Regions from separate parts of the Halalkalibacter lacteus genome, predicted to be linked through region 1. Evidence: riboswitches for the same ligand, from Rfam matches in the RefSeq annotation. Region 1 holds a riboswitch; each other region holds the start of a gene.

Region 1 (5,601 bases):
AGAATTTTAAGTGATGTTGGTCATGTTTCAAATGAAGATGCTGCACTCGCTCTATCAGAAGTCATTGGAGATAATACGAGTCGTATTTATTTGGCTCATTTAAGCCTTGATAACAACATGAAAGACTTAGCACGTTTATCGGTTGAACAAGTATTAAAAGAGCAAGGAATGGCTGTTGGTGAGCAATTTCAGCTATATGATACAGACCCGCAAAATCCAACGGCGCTTGCAGTTGTTTCATAGAGTTTAGGTCAAAAGGACAGGTTACCTTTTTGTGCCGCCCAACTAGAGAATCAATTAAAAGTAATAGTGCTCAAGAAAACTCAATTAGAATGGTTTTTTTGGTTTATAAGGATTTAGAGATTATACGTCAATTTTGTTGGCAATTATAGAATAAGTATAAAAAATATACGAAAAATAAGCAGGTCACTAGTATTTAGGATATTTCTTATTATAATAAAAATCAAAGTACTTCTTTTTATATAGGAAAAAGGGTGGTGTCAATTGTATGGGGTATTATGATGAACATGTGTCAGAACAAGAAAGTAGACGTAGAGGTTCTAAACGCACATCAACAGGTTTGGCAGCATTTATTGGTGCGGTTTTCGGAGGGCTTGTCGTAATATTCACAATACCTGCGCTCTCTCATTTCGGCCTTTTACCATACGAGATTAATAGTGAGGCTGATTCTTCGGCTGTATTTAATTCGGAATCACCTCAAGAAGGTCTGAGCCAAACGGTCAATCTAGACGTAAATTCCGATGTGACACAGGCGGTTGATAGCGTTTCTGATGCGGTTGTAGGTGTAATTAACATGCAACAGTCGAATTTCTTTTCAGAAGAAGCAAATGAAGGAACAGGTTCAGGGGTTATTTACAAAAAGAGTGGTGATAAAGCGTATGTTGTGACAAATCACCATGTAATCAATCGCGCTAATGAAATAGAAGTGAGTCTAGCAGATGGAACAAGAGTACAAGCTAAATTACTAGGTAGTGATGTTATTACAGATTTAGCTGTTCTTGAAATTGATGGCAGTGATGTTGAAACGACAGCGGAATTTGGTAGCTCAAGTACATTACGTGTCGGTGAGCCTGCGTTAGCAATTGGAAATCCACTAGGGTTACATTTTTCTAGTACGGTGACACAAGGAATTATTAGTGCAACGGAGCGAAGCATTCCCGTTGATTTAACTGGAAATGGTCAAGTTGATTGGCATGCCGAAGTTATTCAAACAGATGCAGCGATTAATCCTGGTAATAGCGGCGGGGCATTAGTCAATATTGAAGGCCAAGTTATTGGCATCAACTCAATGAAAATTGCGCAAAGCGCTGTTGAAGGAATTGGATTTGCGATTCCGACTGAAATCGCGATTCCAGTCATTGAAGATTTAGAAAGCATTGGGGAAGTACGTCGTCCACAAATGGGCGTAGGCATCCGTTCACTTAGTGAAATTCCAAGTGCTTATTGGCAAGAAACATTAAAGTTGCCTGAAGACATAAAAGGTGGAGTGGTCATCTCGAGTATTTCACCAACATCTCCAGCTGAGCGAGCTGGCTTACAAGAGTATGATGTAATCGTTAAGATTGATGATAAGGAAATCAATGACGGACATGACTTACGAAAGTATCTTTATTCGGAAAAAAGGATAGGCGATGAAATAGATGTCACAGTTTACCGAGATGGATCTCGTGAAGTTATTAAAGTACAATTAGCAGAACAACAAAGTTTTTAATAAGATAAAGGCTGTTGAGGGAATAAGCTCAACAGTCTTTTCGTTTTCAGTTATCCACAGTGGATAATGGGTATGCTATAATGGGAAAGTTGTAAAAGAAAGGACGTTAGATATGTATTATGCTTGCGATGAACACATAGAATTAGCGATAGATATGATTATAGATGAACGAGAATTAGCTCCTATAGTGGAAAAAATAGATGAAAACAGTGAAATGTTATCCACAACTTGCAGTTTTTGTGAGAACGCGGCCATCTATAGAGTGGACATGTAATATAAACTCACAATGTTGATATGTGGATAAGTGTTGTGGATAACATTTAAGGAGGTTATGCACATTGTGAATATCTCAGTTGTGACAGTTGGGAAATTAAAAGAAAAATACTTGAAGCTCGGGATAGATGAATACACAAAGAGATTAGGAGCTTATGCAAAAATCGAGCTAATCGAAGTAGCAGATGAAAAAGCACCTGAGCAAGCAAGCGAGGCTGAAATGAAGCAAATAAAAGACAAAGAAGGAGAACGGATTTTAGCAAAAATTCATCCTGATACGCATGTTATTGCTCTGGCGATAGAAGGAAAGATGCTCACATCAGAGCAACTAGCAGACAACCTTGATAAGCTTGCTACATATGGAAAAAGCAAAATTGCCTTTGTTATAGGAGGATCTTTGGGCTTAAGTGATGAAGTGATGAAACGAGCGAATGAGAGTCTATCTTTTTCGAAGATGACGTTTCCCCATCAGTTAATGAAGTTGGTGTTAGTGGAGCAGATATATCGGGCGTTTCGGATTAATCGGGGTGAACCGTACCATAAGTAAATGAGGTTTTTTTTGCTTTGATGAGATATATGAACTCATATTAAAAAAGTAATAGGTAAAGAGACTTTTATTAACAAGAGGTAAATGAGACTTGATAAAAAATAAACAGGTCTCATTTAATGATATAAATTTAATAGTAAATACTTTGGCAAAAGGGGGATAGGAAGTAGTCATTGCAAAATGTTGTCTTATTTTAAAAAAGCCTATGAAAGTGAATTTAAACGCTGTATGTTGTATATAAGTTCCACTTGTATATAAAACATTTTGTATAAATTTAGAATAGTAGAAAAATGTATTTGACATTAGACTTAATGTAAAATAATATCTTTATATGTCAAAAATTAAATAGCTTATCATGAGAGACTAAGGGACAGGCCCGATGACGTCCAGCAACCATCATTTTATGAAAGGTGCTAATTCCTGCAGAGTGTTTCATTCTGAGAGATAAGGGTTAGATTAAAGCCTCTTTCCGATTGAAGGGGGCTTTTTTGTATATAAAGGGGGATTAAGAGAGAAGAGGTAAAGTATAGGATAACTATCTTCACAGATTGGTAGGGGTGGGAAATTTACTTTGATCTAAATAAACTAGAATCTATATAGATAGATTACTGTAATCAGCGTTAAAAAAGAGAGGATTGGTATTTAAGAACCAGAATGATAATAGAAGCGGTTTAATATCTAGTAATCCCTGAAATAATATTTTATTCAAAAAACATGGGACTTCGCTTCTATATATTTAGGAAAAATATAAATATAGTATTGCTTTTTTCAACATTAAATTGATTTATTACTTTATATAAAAAAAGGAGCTTTAAAAAATGAAAAGAAAATATTACTTACTTGTATCCATGTTTTTACTATTAGGTGTAATTGGAATATTAAATGGTTGTTCGTCAAACGAAGCAACTAGTGTAACTGACAATCAAGTAATTCTAGTAGGAACACAAAATGATTATCCTCCTTTTGCATTTGCAGATGAGAACAACGAACTTACAGGATATGATGTAGAAGTTGTCAAAGAAATTGATAAAAGATTGGATGGTTATACATTCGAGTTCGTTGCCACCCCTTGGGATAGTATGTTTCTTGCACTAGAGTCAAATAAAATTCAGGCAATAGCAGATCAAGTAGCGAAAACACCGGAACGTGAGGAAAAGTACTTATTTACCGATGAATCTTATTTTGCAGCAGAAACGGTTATTGTTGTGAAAGCAGGCAGAGAAGATATTCAAACATTAGAGGATTTAGAAGGCAAGAATGTTGGAGCTTTAGCAGGAGATTCTTATACATTATTGCTAGAAGAACATAACAAAAAAGTAGATAATAATATTGTTTTAAAGTATAGCGAAAGTGGAAACCCTTCGGAAATTTTGCAAGATGTACAAAACGGTCGTATAGATGCCTATGTAAATGATCCTATTATGATCAATACAGTTTTGGAAAAGTATGATTTAGATGTAGAAATTGTGGGACAGTCTCTAGTTAATGATAACATGGGAATCGTATTCAAGAATGAGGAGCAGGGCGTGAAGTTAAAGGCACTAATTGATCCTATTCTGAAACAACTTAAGGAAGATGGTACGTTAGTTGAACTGTCAAAAAAATGGACTGGTGGAGAATATATCCCTGAATAAGTTTGGAGAAGGAAAGATAAAATGGAGAATTTACTAGATATTAATTATTTAATAGAAAGCTTTCCTGCTATTATCTCACGGCTACCTATTACAGTAGGGATAGCTGTAGGTTCATTAATTTTGGGTTTATTTATTGGGATTGGTACAGCACTTATAAAAATATATAGAGTTCCAGTATTAAGGGTAATTTCTTCTTTATATATATCTTTTATCAGAGGAACTCCTCTATTAGTTCAAATTTATCTTGTATTTTACGGAATACCTAAGATTATTTACTATTTACAGACTGAATATGGGTGGCTTCAATACGTAGATGTTAATATAATAGCCCCTGAAGTATATGCATTATTAGCATTTTCTATTAATTTGGGTGCTTATTTGTCTGAAACAATTAGGTCTGCTATTGAGTCGGTTGATCGTGGGCAATTTGAAGCTGCTAAATCTATAGGTATGAGCCCTACACAAATGATGCTTAAAATTATTTTCCCACAGGCTTTGGCAGTAGCAATACCTAACATTGGAAATGTGTTTATTAGTTCGATTAAGGACACTTCTCTTGTTTTTATTATTGGTGTTATAGATATTATGGGACAAGCCAAAATTCTCGGTTCTCGTGGGTTAGCATTCTTTGAGGTGTATATTGCTGTATCTATTATCTACTGGATTCTTTGTATTATAGTTGAGAGATTGCTAGTTAAAATAGAGAGGCGAGCTCGTAGATATGAAAGAGGGATTGCTTCATGATTAAGTTGGAAAATATTCATAAGTACTATGATAGCCAGCATGTGCTAAAGGGGATTAACCTTACCGTTAATAGAGGAGAGGTTGTTTCTATTTTAGGTCCAAGTGGCTCAGGTAAATCAACACTTTTACGATGCATTAATTTCTTGGAGCAGCCTACTAGTGGAATCGTTGAGGTTAGTGATAAAAGAGTAAATGTTGAATCAGCAAGTAAGACAGATATTTTTTCTTTAAGAACTTCGACAGGAATGGTCTTTCAACAATATAATTTATTTAAAAATTTAACAGTGTTACAAAATGTGATGATTGGTTTAACAAGTGTTAAGCAAATGAATAAGGATGAAGCTAAAAAGATAAGTATAGATATTCTTGAAAGAGTTGGCTTAAATAATAGGTTAAGTCACTATCCAGCACAGCTATCGGGCGGGCAACAACAAAGGGTTGGTATTGCTCGGGCACTTGCACTCAATCCAGAAGTTTTATTGTTTGACGAACCGACTTCCTCTCTTGATCCAGAGTTAGTTGATGAAGTTTTGACAACTATAAAAGGTGTAGCAAATGAAGGAAATACGATGTTAATTGTTACACATGAGCTTAATTTTGCACGTGAGATCTCTGACCGTGTAATATTTATGGAAGACGGTACTATTATTGAAGAGGGAACTGCTGAACAA
Region 2 (5,601 bases), on a different contig from region 1:
AGTTGGATCCATTTTATTTGCTGCACCCATACTAGAAATAATCGGGATATTGCGTTCTAGACATTGTTTCATTAGGTGGATTTTATAACTTATCGTATCACTTGCATCAATTACATAATCTAAACCATAGCTAAAAAACTGTTCGTATGTCTCTTCTGTATAAAACATTTTTAAAGCAATAACTTCACATTCAGGATTAATGTCTTGAATTCTTTCTTTCATTAATTCAACCTTTTGTCTACCGACTGTAGACAACAATGCATGAATCTGCCTATTTACATTCGTAATATCAACATCATCTTTATCAACAAGCACTAACCTACCGACTCCAGAACGAGCTAGTGCCTCAGCTGAGAAAGAGCCTACTCCTCCAATACCTAAAACTGCCACTGTGCTATTTTTCAATTGAGCTAACCCATCATACCCGATTGCTAGTTCATTTCGTGAAAATTGATGCAACATTCTACTTGCCCCTTCCAAACGGTATTATCGGAATTGACTATACCATAGCAAAAATGAAAAGTCTAAGTGCATTTTAAAGGGTTTGCAAATTGCACTTCGCTCATTCCTAATACACACAAAAAAACAACTCTCTTATAAAAGAAGTTGTTCCTTATTCATCATATAAAGTAAGAAATCCCAATAATGCCGTTTTACTTATAGTTTTGAACCTGCTCCTATGCAGGTGGGTGCTCTGTACAAATGATCTTACTTCCCTACAAGAAGGCTTGTAATTACATTTACAACGCAAGCTCCCGTCCAAATTCTGTTGGCTCAAAACGTAGATGCATACGTACATCTTAGGAAATCTTACTTGCTTACATACATTCTATCAAGACTAAATTAGAAAGTCAATTACATAATCAGAATATTCAGCTATATAATGATTTGGTAATTTCTCATTCCCTATGTTACAGTTTAGCTAATAATTATTAATGTGAGGTGAGCCTTGTATGAATCTACTCGCTAGTCAAAGATGTGTTGAAATTCACCAAGAAATCGGTTGGACCGAAAAGCGTATCATTGAAACATCATTCGACATGAAATTATTTGATAACAAGCTAATTGTCAAAGATGATACATTCGAGTTAACTTCAATCTTTGACATTTCTTATCGAAAAAAGCCAGAACTAAACGCAATGGGTTTTTTGTATTTACACACGAACCGCGGTGTTCGAACTTATTATATTAAAGATGATGCCTATCCATTAGTAAGTGCCTATCAAAAGCTTAAATCAGAACGCCCCGAATTGCGCTGAATGAATTGTCTTTTCTCGTTTCCTTGTCGATATATCACCATAAATAGGATACATTTCAAAAGGGGATGAGTGGTTACTTGGTACAATCCAACCTTCCCCCTCATGATGAGCATATGTATCAATCACAGCAATTCCCGCTTGCTTTACCCATTCCAATGCTTTATTTCGTTCTGAATGATTGATGAATACGAAAGCATGCGTAAAGGACTCCTCCATATCCCATTTTTCTTCTTTTGTATTTCTCCATGCACTTGTACTTCGTTCATGGAAAATAAAATCTTCAACCATGCTATTTGCTGTAGCTTCTTTTCCTGCTCCTGGTCCAAGAAAAAGAAGTTGATCAATGGATTCACCCTCTAAAGAAATTCCATTCGTAACCCCTCTGACGTTCGCTAACGGTTCAATTGGTGATAAAAATGCCGGAGTCACACGACCTTTCACCCCTGATTCGCCTCTCCATGCTTCAGCAACTAACTTCACTTTAAAACCAAGACGCTCTCCCACTTCAACATGCCAATCTTCAATGCTTGATACACCTTTTCGATAGAATGATGTAACAGGTGACCACTTTCCAAAACATAGACGACTTAGAATCCGAATTTTATACCAGGCATCAAACCCTTCAATATCATCTGTAGGATCAGCTTCAGCATACCCTAGTTCTTGCGCCTCCAATAACACTTCAGTAAAGCAACGATGATTTTCAATCATTTCAGTTAACATATAATTGGTTGTTCCATTTAAGATCCCAGATACTCTAGTTATAGGTGTAGTCGTAAGAGTTCCTTTTAACGAGTTAATAATCGGGATTCCTCCTGCAACTGCTGCTTCATAGCCATAATAAGTAGAGTGGGCAGTTGCTAGCTGCTCAAGAATTTCTCCCTTTTCAGCCACTAGTTTCTTATTTGCACTAATTACCGGTACCCCTTTTTCTAACCACTTTGCGGTATATGAGAAAGCTGGTTCAATCCCACCAATCGCTTCAAAAATAACATCAAATTTAGCTATTCCACAAAACTCTTCCCAGCTAGTTGTCACAAATGCATCGACTTTCTCAGCTCGCCGCTTTTGTTTATCCTTTACCAATATCGCTGAAATTTCAATATCTTTTTTTAGTAATTGCTTGATTTGGTCTTTAGTCTGTAGCAATCGTTCATATACACCACTACCAACTGTTCCAAATCCTATTAAACCTATTCGTATCATCTCATGTCCCTCTCTCTCTATAAAACAAAAAACCTCTCCTGATAAGGAAAGGTTTTTTGCCTTCACTTATCTTCCAGAATAAAATCATTCTGCTGAAAGTAGCACCTTTTTTGCATGGCTTGCAAAAAGGTTGCCGGGCTTCGACGGGTCAGTTCCCTCCACCACTCTTGATAAGTTTGAATATTCAAACGTTCAAATTCTATTAACAATGATTATACGTTACCTATTGCCTTCTGTCAAACTAATTTATTCTTGTTCGAAGAGGTAAACTCACCTTTTCGGACCTCTTACACATTTACCTTTTCTGTCTTCTTACCAATAATGGATAAATTTAGATCAATTAACTGTTCGACGCTCACTTCACCAGGTGCATTGGTTAATAAGCAGCTTGCACTTGCTGTTTTCGGGAAAGCTATTGTATCACGTAAATTCGTACGACCAGCTAAAAGCATAATAAGACGATCCAAACCTAACGCAATCCCTCCATGTGGCGGAGTGCCGTATTCAAATGCTTCTAACAAGAAGCCAAATTGTTCACGCGCCTCTTCCTCAGAGAACCCAAGTGCTGTAAACATTTGCCCTTGAATATCACTTTGGTAAATACGTTGAGAGCCACCACCAAGCTCATATCCATTTAAAACAAGATCATAAGCATTGGCTCGTGCACTTCCTGGATCAGTTGCAAGAAGTTCTATATCTTCTTTTATTGGGCTTGTGAATGGATGATGCAAAGCTACATAACGTTTTGCCTCTTCATCGTATTCAACAAGTGGGAAATCAACAACCCAAAGGAAGTTATATTGGCTTTGATCAATCAAGTCAAACTGTTTACCAAACTTCAAGCGCAATGCACCAAGACTATCAAATACAACTTGCTTCTTGTCTGCCCCAAAGAACAGAAGGTCTCCCGTTTCTGCACCTAATGCTTCTTGAAGAGCAGTTGCTACATCCTCATCAAAGAACTTAGCAATTGGACCTTTAAGCCCTTCTTCTTCAACTTTTAGCCATGCTAAACCTTTTGCACCATATTGTTTCACAAAATCAGTAAGAGCATCGATTTCTTTACGCGATAGCTTGTCTGCTCCACCTTTCAAGTTTAATCCCTTAACTGTACCACCAGAAGCTAGTGCACTTTGGAATACTTTAAACTCTGAATCCTTCACAACATCAGACAGTTCTACTAACTCCAAACCAAAACGAAGGTCAGGTTTGTCTGAACCAAAGCGATTCATTGCTTCATCATACGTAAGACGAGGGAACGGCAATGATACTTCAATCCCTTTTGTTTCCTTCATAATTTTCGCCATCATTTTTTCTGTCATTGCAAGCAAGTCTTCTTTATCCATGAATGATGTTTCGATATCGACTTGTGTAAATTCAGGTTGACGATCCGCACGAAGATCCTCATCACGGAAACAGCGAACAATTTGATAATAACGTTCAAAACCAGATACCATTAACAATTGCTTAAAGAGCTGCGGCGATTGTGGCAACGCGTAAAACTCACCATGATGTACACGGCTTGGTACAAGATAATCACGAGCTCCCTCTGGTGTACTTTTCGTTAGCATTGGCGTTTCAATTTCCATGAAAGCTTCTTCATCAAGGAAGTCACGTATTAACTTCGTCGTACGGTAACGTAACTTAAACGTCTCTTGCATATCAGGACGACGAAGGTCAAGATATCGATATTTTAAACGAACATCTTCTGATGCATCTGTATCTGCTTCAATTTGAAAAGGTAGAGGCTTCGACGCATTTAAGATACTCATTTTATCAACATGGATCTCAATTGAACCTGTTTCAATTTTTTCATTTACTGTTTTCGGATCCCTAACAACGACTTGTCCCTCTACCTCAATGACATATTCATTCCTTACTCGTTCTGCCACAGCAAGTGCTTCTTGGTTTACTTCAGGACTAAAGACAACTTGAACAATACCAGATCGATCACGAACATCTAAAAAAATAACTTGACCTAAATCCCGTCGTCTTTGTACCCACCCTTTTAATTGTACTCGTTCTCCTGCATGTTCTTCGCGTAGCATTCCACAGTGATGTGTTCTTCCTATCATCCTACTTACCTCCTAAGGTTTTCTCTTTAATATGATCAATAAATGTTTCTAGCTCTATTTGTACCTGTTCTCCTGTTTCCATGTCTTTCACATTAATGACTCCATGAGTAAGTTCATCATCTCCAAGGATTGCTGTGAAACGTGCTTGTAAGCGATCAGCTGCTTTAAACTGAGCTTTCATCTTCTTATCTAGATAATCTTTATCAGCACTAACACCTGCACTTCTAAGGTTATACAGGAGTTCAACAGTCTTTTCTTTTGCCGCATCACCCAATGAAACTAGATAGCAGTCTAACTTCGGAGCAACAGGAATTGCTTGTTCTTGTGCTTTTAATGCCATAATGACACGCTCAATACTAAAAGCAAAACCAATTCCAGGAGTCGATGGACCACCAATTTCCTCAACAAGACCTGTGTAACGACCACCACCACAAAGTGTCGTAATCGCACCAAATCCCTCTCCTTCAGCCATAATCTCAAACGCAGTATGAAAATAATAATCTAGTCCTCGTACAAGAGTTGGATCAACTACATAAGATATACCAAGTTGATCTAAATAAGTCTTAACCTGACTAAAGTAAGAGCTAGACTCTTCATTTAAATAATCAAGAATAGAAGGTGCATTTGACATTAACGGATGGTCACGATCCTTTTTACAGTCCAAGATGCGCAAAGGGTTTTTATCTAAGCGATTTTGACAATCTTCACAAAACTCTCCAATACTTGGTTTAAAATGATCAATTAGTGCTTGACGGTGTGCTTCTCTACTTTCTTTATCACCTAAACTATTTAATACTAACTTCACATTTTTTAATCCTAACTCCTCGTACAAACTCATTACTAATGCGAGCACCTCTGCATCAATAGCTGGATCATGACTTCCTAAAGCTTCCACTCCAAATTGAACGAATTGACGCATGCGCCCTGATTGTGGACGTTCGTACCTGAACATAGGACCTGTATAGAAAAGCTTTGTTGGCTGATTAGGATGACCATACATTTTCTTTTCTACATAAGATCGAACAACAGCAGCTGTTCCCTCTGGTCTTAATGTTAAACTT
Region 3 (5,601 bases), on a different contig from region 1:
CAGCGGAAAAAGAGAAAGTGCCTCTTCCTTTACTTGTTCTGTTTGTTGCTTCGTTATCATTGGACCTAAAAGAACATTTTCTAGCACGGTTTTCCATGGGAATAATAAGTCCTTTTGCATCATGTAACTGCTATAACCACGTTTCCCAATTATATTCTGACCATCTAGCAAAATTTCTCCCTCATGCGGAACTTCAAGGCCCGTAATTAAATTAAATAATGTACTTTTGCCACAGCCACTTGGTCCAATTAATGAAACAAACTCTCCTTTTTGAAGAGACAGGTTTATTCCTTTAATAACGGGTTCCCCGCCAAACGAATGCTGCAGATTGCGAATGCTTAGTTCCATATACACTCCTAATTTCTCATTAAGGTAAGAATTTATTTGTCATCGCTTCTTCAGTCGATACTTCTGTTTCAATTAGTCCAGCCTCAAGCATCCAAGAGGAAAAATTATCCCAAATGTCTTCACTTTGAATGCCCCACTTTTCTGCACCCCCTTGATAACGAGGGCTTAGCCAATTTTGTGACGCACGAATAAGTTCTTCATCTGTTTCCGGGGTAGCCGCAATTAACATCTCTGCTGCTTCCTCTGGTTGTTCAATCGCAAATTCATATCCTTTTGACACAGCTCTTACAAATTTTTCAACTAGCTCAGGCTTCTCTTCAATGACAGCATCGCTGCTAAAAATAACAGGAGAATAATAGTTAAAGACAGGATCAATATCTTTAAGATAAATCATATTAATGTCTTCACCACGAACTTCCGCTTCAATCCCCGTCCAACCATAAAAAATCCATTGAAAATCAATGTCTCTCTTCGTATTTGCAAAAAAGTCAGCTGAACCAACAATGACATTTTCAACAGTTGAAGGATCTACCTGATGCTGATTTAAAACCGTGTTCAAAATTGCCTCTTCCTCAGCACCACCAAAACCGCCATATGTTTTCCCTTCAAAATCCTCTGGTGATGCAATCTCTTTTTCAACTGGAGAAGCAAAACCAGATGTATGCTCCTGAATCACAGCTGCGATCGAAACGACTGGAATATCTTTTGATCTAGCAATAGTAACACCAGTTTGAGATCCGATCCCAAAATCAGCTTGTCCTGCCGCAACAATTGGTACAGCACCTTCCATCGCAGGTTCGATAATCGTTAAATCAATTCCTTCTTCTTCAAAGAATCCTTTTTCTTTGGCGACATAAATACCGGTATGATTCGTGTTCGGTACCCAATCTAACATAAAGGTCGCTTCAACTAATTCTGAAGATTCAACCTGCACCTCTCCCCCAGCTTCTGATTCGATTTCCGTCTCCACTTCTTCACCTTGACTTGACTCTTCTACTTGATTGCAACCAACTAAAACAAGCATGATGATCAATAACAAAAAGGTACTTACTTTCTTTAACATCGAATTCTCTCCTCAATTCATTTTTTTATATTTGTGAGACTTATGTTTCCACGGCATCATAACTCTACCTAGGAAAACAACAACTAAAAATAACAGGCAGCTTAATAGTGAAATTAATACAATAACGACGAAAACTTTGTCTGTTGCAAACGAGCTTTGAGCTTTTATTAAATAAATCCCTAACCCAGAACTTGCACCGACCCACTCTGAAATAACAGCTGCTAACACACTATAAGTCGCTCCGATTCTCAACCCTGTAAATAGATAAGGAAGCGCGTGTGGGAATCGAACAGAATAAAACACCTGCCAAAATGACCCTCCCATTGATCTGACAAGCCGAATCATATCACGATCACTTGATTGCAGTCCCTCAACTACACTAACGACAACCGGAAAAAAAGTCACTAAAGCTACGACAAGCACCTTAGGAAGAATTCCGTACCCAAACCAAATAATAAGCAAGGGGGCAATCGCAATAATAGGAATCGTTTGCGAGAATAAGAGAATTGGATAAAAACTTTTACGTAAAAACGGCGAGATATCTAATATAAAGGCCATCACTAACGCAACCGCAATGCCTAATAAGAAACCAAGCAGCGCCTCTTTCGAAGTCATCCAAATATGTTCCGGTAATAGGTGCCACGTTTGAAACAACGTATGAACAATCAAACTGGGAGCTGGTAAAATCCAGTTTTCAATCTCCCAAATCCTAACAGCCACTTCCCATACCACGAGAAAAATTAAAATAGCGCTGATCGCAGGTGCAGCTGAACGGACAAACTGACGTAAAGAAACCATGTATACCTCCTTTCGCAAAAAAAGCCTACACACCACAGAGGCGTGTAGACTTACATATCACACGTAATTCTAATAAACATCCCTCCGCAGGCATTACCCAGATCAGGTTTAAAGGGTCGATATCTTCATCGGAATATCCTCTCAGCCAGCCTCATAGCTCCCCTATTAATTTTCATAATTTTTCCTTCGAAAGCGTAACACACATTCTGAATTACAGCAATATTCCGTTCTTTCCAACTGAACAAGATTACTCGTCGTGTAATTGCTTCACAGTTAACTTAAGTATTCTTTCATGTGAAGTTTAATTAGGATATTCGTTTGATCTCTTCCAAGCTAGTAATATGTTTCCATACTGGGGTAATTTCTGTAATAATTTCATCTTTTAAAATATGTTTTAGTTCGTTTTTCTTTTGTTTAGCTATTGTTAATTGATTAATAGTAGAAAAGAAAATGAATGATTGATTTTTAACTTGCTGACCTTCTCTAATTATTGGGTCATGCAAGTCAAAAAACAAATCTAATAATTCGTTATAGGATACTTTCCAAGGATCAAACCATATTTCTACTAGATCTACATTTGCCCGTTTTAAATGCCCTATTTGAACATATTCAATACCACGAAAAACTGTAATAAACGCTTTTTGACTGAAAAACTCACTTGCACCAAACACTGCTTTTTCCATTATTATCGCTCCTCCTGAGCGATAAGCCTCTCATCCATTCAAAAAAACCTCTCTTTAATTTAAAGAGAGGTTAGTATGATTAAATACATTGCTCTCATCTTTCAAAGGTAACACCTTTGCAGGAATTAGCACCGTTCAAGTCAATATTTTGACTTGATGGTTGCCGGGTTTCATAGGGCCTGTCCCTCTACCACTCTGGATAAGAAGTTTATCGCTATTTAATTTTTTATTCTTTAACAACTTTATTGTTACTAATCTTATCAACCACTTAGCTAAAATTCAAGTAATATTTTAAAAATAATGATAAAAGTTGCCCTCTCTAATAGAGAAATGCGCTTGATTATTACAGATAAAAAGAAAATTAGTTAGTAAAACTATGGATTATCCTGCTTAACCTCCTAATAATAATTACTAAATTAGTATCCCAACAATTGATGAAGTAATACAGATTTAATGGTTTTATTATTTTGAACATAGAAAAGCCTATAGATTCTTATGGGGACTTGATAACACTGATGTTATAGCCTCTTTAATTTCTTGATACCCTGTACAACGGCAAATATTAGATTCTAACCAATCCTTAATTATCGTATCATCTGCATTTGGATACTTTTGAATTAATGAATTGCAATTCATAATAAATCCAGGCGTACAATAGCCACATTGGAACGCAAACTTTTCAATAAACTGCGATTGAATTGGAGCGTTTTTAAGCCCTTCCACCGTTGTAACTTTTTTATCTACTGCCTCAACAGCAAGCATTAAACATGACTTCATTGAATCCCCGTCTATATCAATGGTACAAGCACCACAATCACCATTTAAACAGCCAGGTTTTGCCCCGGTTAACCCTAGCTCCGCGCGTAGAACATATAATAATGTATCCGCATATCGTGCATATATCGTACGATCTTCACCATTTATATTTAATGTCATTTCACTTTTATGCATTTCCCTCTCCTTCCCATGCATCTAATACATCAAGCAACGTATTCTTCAATACAAACTGCCGGTATTCTGCAGAACCTTGAACATCATCGAGAATAGGTGCAGGGATTCGTTGTATCGCTTCTTCAATTCTTGTTTCTTTAGATAATTGTTTATTATTTAAACTTTCTTCTATTAACTGATTACGAAAAGGAAATGAACACAGCCCGCTAAAAGCCACTTTGATGTATTCATTGCTAGTAAGTGCCGCAACTGTTAACAGTGGATATCCAACATCCCACTGTCTCCGCTTTTTCACACAAAGAAAAGGCAAATCAACCTCGCTCTGTTCTGTAATTGTTTGAACAAGGAACTCCCCTTTTTCTAATTTTAATTTCTGATTAAACACTTCGTTTATAGGAAGCTGTTTTAAGCCATTATGACTCGCGATTACGACCTGACTATTTGTTAATAAAAGCGGCAACACAGTTTCTCTGTAAATAATGTTTGCACAAATATTTCCACCTAAGGTGATTTTATTCCGCGCGGTATGGTCAGCAATTTCCACTATTGCTTTGCTTAAAAATGGGAATAATTGCACCTCACGGATCTTTGTCAAAGATTGTGCTGCTCCTATAATAACTTTATTCTCATTTTTTTTTAGCACAAGACACTCAAGAATTCCTTTAATATCAATGACAGCACCCGTAATAATTTGATTAACCCTTCCTAATGTTATCACTTCTGTCCCGCCTGAAAAATAGATAGGTTCTTTTCCTTGTTCATCCAATGATTGAAATAATTGACTCGCTTCTTCAATAGATGTCGGTTTATAATATTCAAAATCATATGAGATCATTTATCCCCCACCGCCTTTTACCTTCCAGATTACTTCAGGCGTAATCGGCAGTTTATTTAGATCTACTCCAGCAGCCATTGACAGGCTGTTAGCTAGCGCTGCAGGCATACCAATCAATCCGATTTCACCTACTCCACGCGCTCCGTATGGACCATCAATATAAGGTGTTTCTAGAAAGTGAACGACATATTCGGGATGATCGCCATAACGATACGGAACGTATGTACGCAGACGAGGATTAAGAACTTTTCCATCCTCGCTAAATACAAATGTTTCACTGCTACCAAAATTTAATCCCATACTCATCGCACCCATCACTTGTCCTTTTGCCGCTTTATTGTTTAATACCTTTCCGACATCGATGACAGAGTATGCCTTAAGTATTCTATAAGTATAATCTCTCGTATCAAACTCAACTTCTACACCTTGTGCACCTACTGTATATTCTGGACCTGGTTTACCTTGACCGGTTTCATGATCAATATGAGTTAAATGCCTTAACGTATAACTGCCTCTACCAATCACTTGCCCTCCAATTGAATAGCCACTTGGATATTTATAGCCATAACAAACATCTTTCACATTTATAAACGTATCTGGCTCATCACGAACATAGACCATTTCATTCCCTACTTCTAAGTCATCAGGTGAGCACATCAGCACACGCGAAGCAATATCCTTTAATTGTTCAGTTGCATCATCTGCCGCTTTCAATAAGGCTCTGCCTGCCATTAAAGTCCCCCGGCTCGCAACCGTTTTCCAATGCTCAGGTGTTGTTTGTGTATCGACTTCCATTTTGACATGAATATTATTGATATCCATTTTTAGCTTTTCAGCTAGTAATTGTGCCAGTACTGTTTTCGTACCCGTCCCAATTTCAACAATCCCTGACATTACATTGACACTGCCATCAGCATTAAAAG

The links. A riboswitch is a leader RNA that binds a small molecule or an ion and turns the genes downstream of it on or off. The one in region 1 is predicted to bind S-adenosylmethionine.
Region 2: linked by a shared signal. The riboswitch ahead of SAZ04_RS09015 (homoserine dehydrogenase) and the one ahead of SAZ04_RS05585 (transporter substrate-binding domain-containing protein) in region 1 are both predicted to bind S-adenosylmethionine.
Region 3: linked by a shared signal. The riboswitch ahead of SAZ04_RS18205 (peptide-methionine (S)-S-oxide reductase) and the one ahead of SAZ04_RS05585 (transporter substrate-binding domain-containing protein) in region 1 are both predicted to bind S-adenosylmethionine.

The regions. Positions count from the first base shown of each region.
Region 1 covers NZ_JAWRVL010000005.1:132,802-138,402, reverse strand. The annotation lists gene SAZ04_RS05605 (MBL fold metallo-hydrolase) at 1-243, shown strand, start outside; gene SAZ04_RS05600 (S1C family serine protease) at 509-1,732, shown strand; gene SAZ04_RS05595 (CxxH/CxxC protein) at 1,845-2,006, shown strand; gene rlmH (23S rRNA (pseudouridine(1915)-N(3))-methyltransferase RlmH) at 2,073-2,552, shown strand; SAM riboswitch class I at 2,900-3,003, shown strand; gene SAZ04_RS05585 (transporter substrate-binding domain-containing protein) at 3,371-4,186, shown strand; gene SAZ04_RS05580 (amino acid ABC transporter permease) at 4,208-4,930, shown strand; gene SAZ04_RS05575 (amino acid ABC transporter ATP-binding protein) at 4,927-5,601, shown strand, end outside.
Region 2 covers NZ_JAWRVL010000009.1:139,459-145,059, reverse strand. The annotation lists gene SAZ04_RS09030 (tRNA threonylcarbamoyladenosine dehydratase) at 1-462, opposite strand, end outside; RNA gene ssrS (6S RNA) at 633-810, opposite strand; gene SAZ04_RS09020 (hypothetical protein) at 954-1,259, shown strand; gene SAZ04_RS09015 (homoserine dehydrogenase) at 1,236-2,465, opposite strand; SAM riboswitch class I at 2,529-2,642, opposite strand; gene aspS (aspartate--tRNA ligase) at 2,753-4,540, opposite strand; gene hisS (histidine--tRNA ligase) at 4,542-5,601, opposite strand, start outside.
Region 3 covers NZ_JAWRVL010000032.1:22,580-28,180, forward strand. The annotation lists gene SAZ04_RS18190 (ABC transporter ATP-binding protein) at 1-348, opposite strand, end outside; gene SAZ04_RS18195 (ABC transporter substrate-binding protein) at 368-1,411, opposite strand; gene SAZ04_RS18200 (ABC transporter permease) at 1,424-2,209, opposite strand; TPP riboswitch at 2,271-2,383, opposite strand; gene SAZ04_RS18205 (peptide-methionine (S)-S-oxide reductase) at 2,515-2,892, opposite strand; SAM riboswitch class I at 2,984-3,098, opposite strand; gene SAZ04_RS18210 ((2Fe-2S)-binding protein) at 3,376-3,843, opposite strand; gene SAZ04_RS18215 (FAD binding domain-containing protein) at 3,836-4,678, opposite strand; gene SAZ04_RS18220 (xanthine dehydrogenase family protein molybdopterin-binding subunit) at 4,679-5,601, opposite strand, start outside.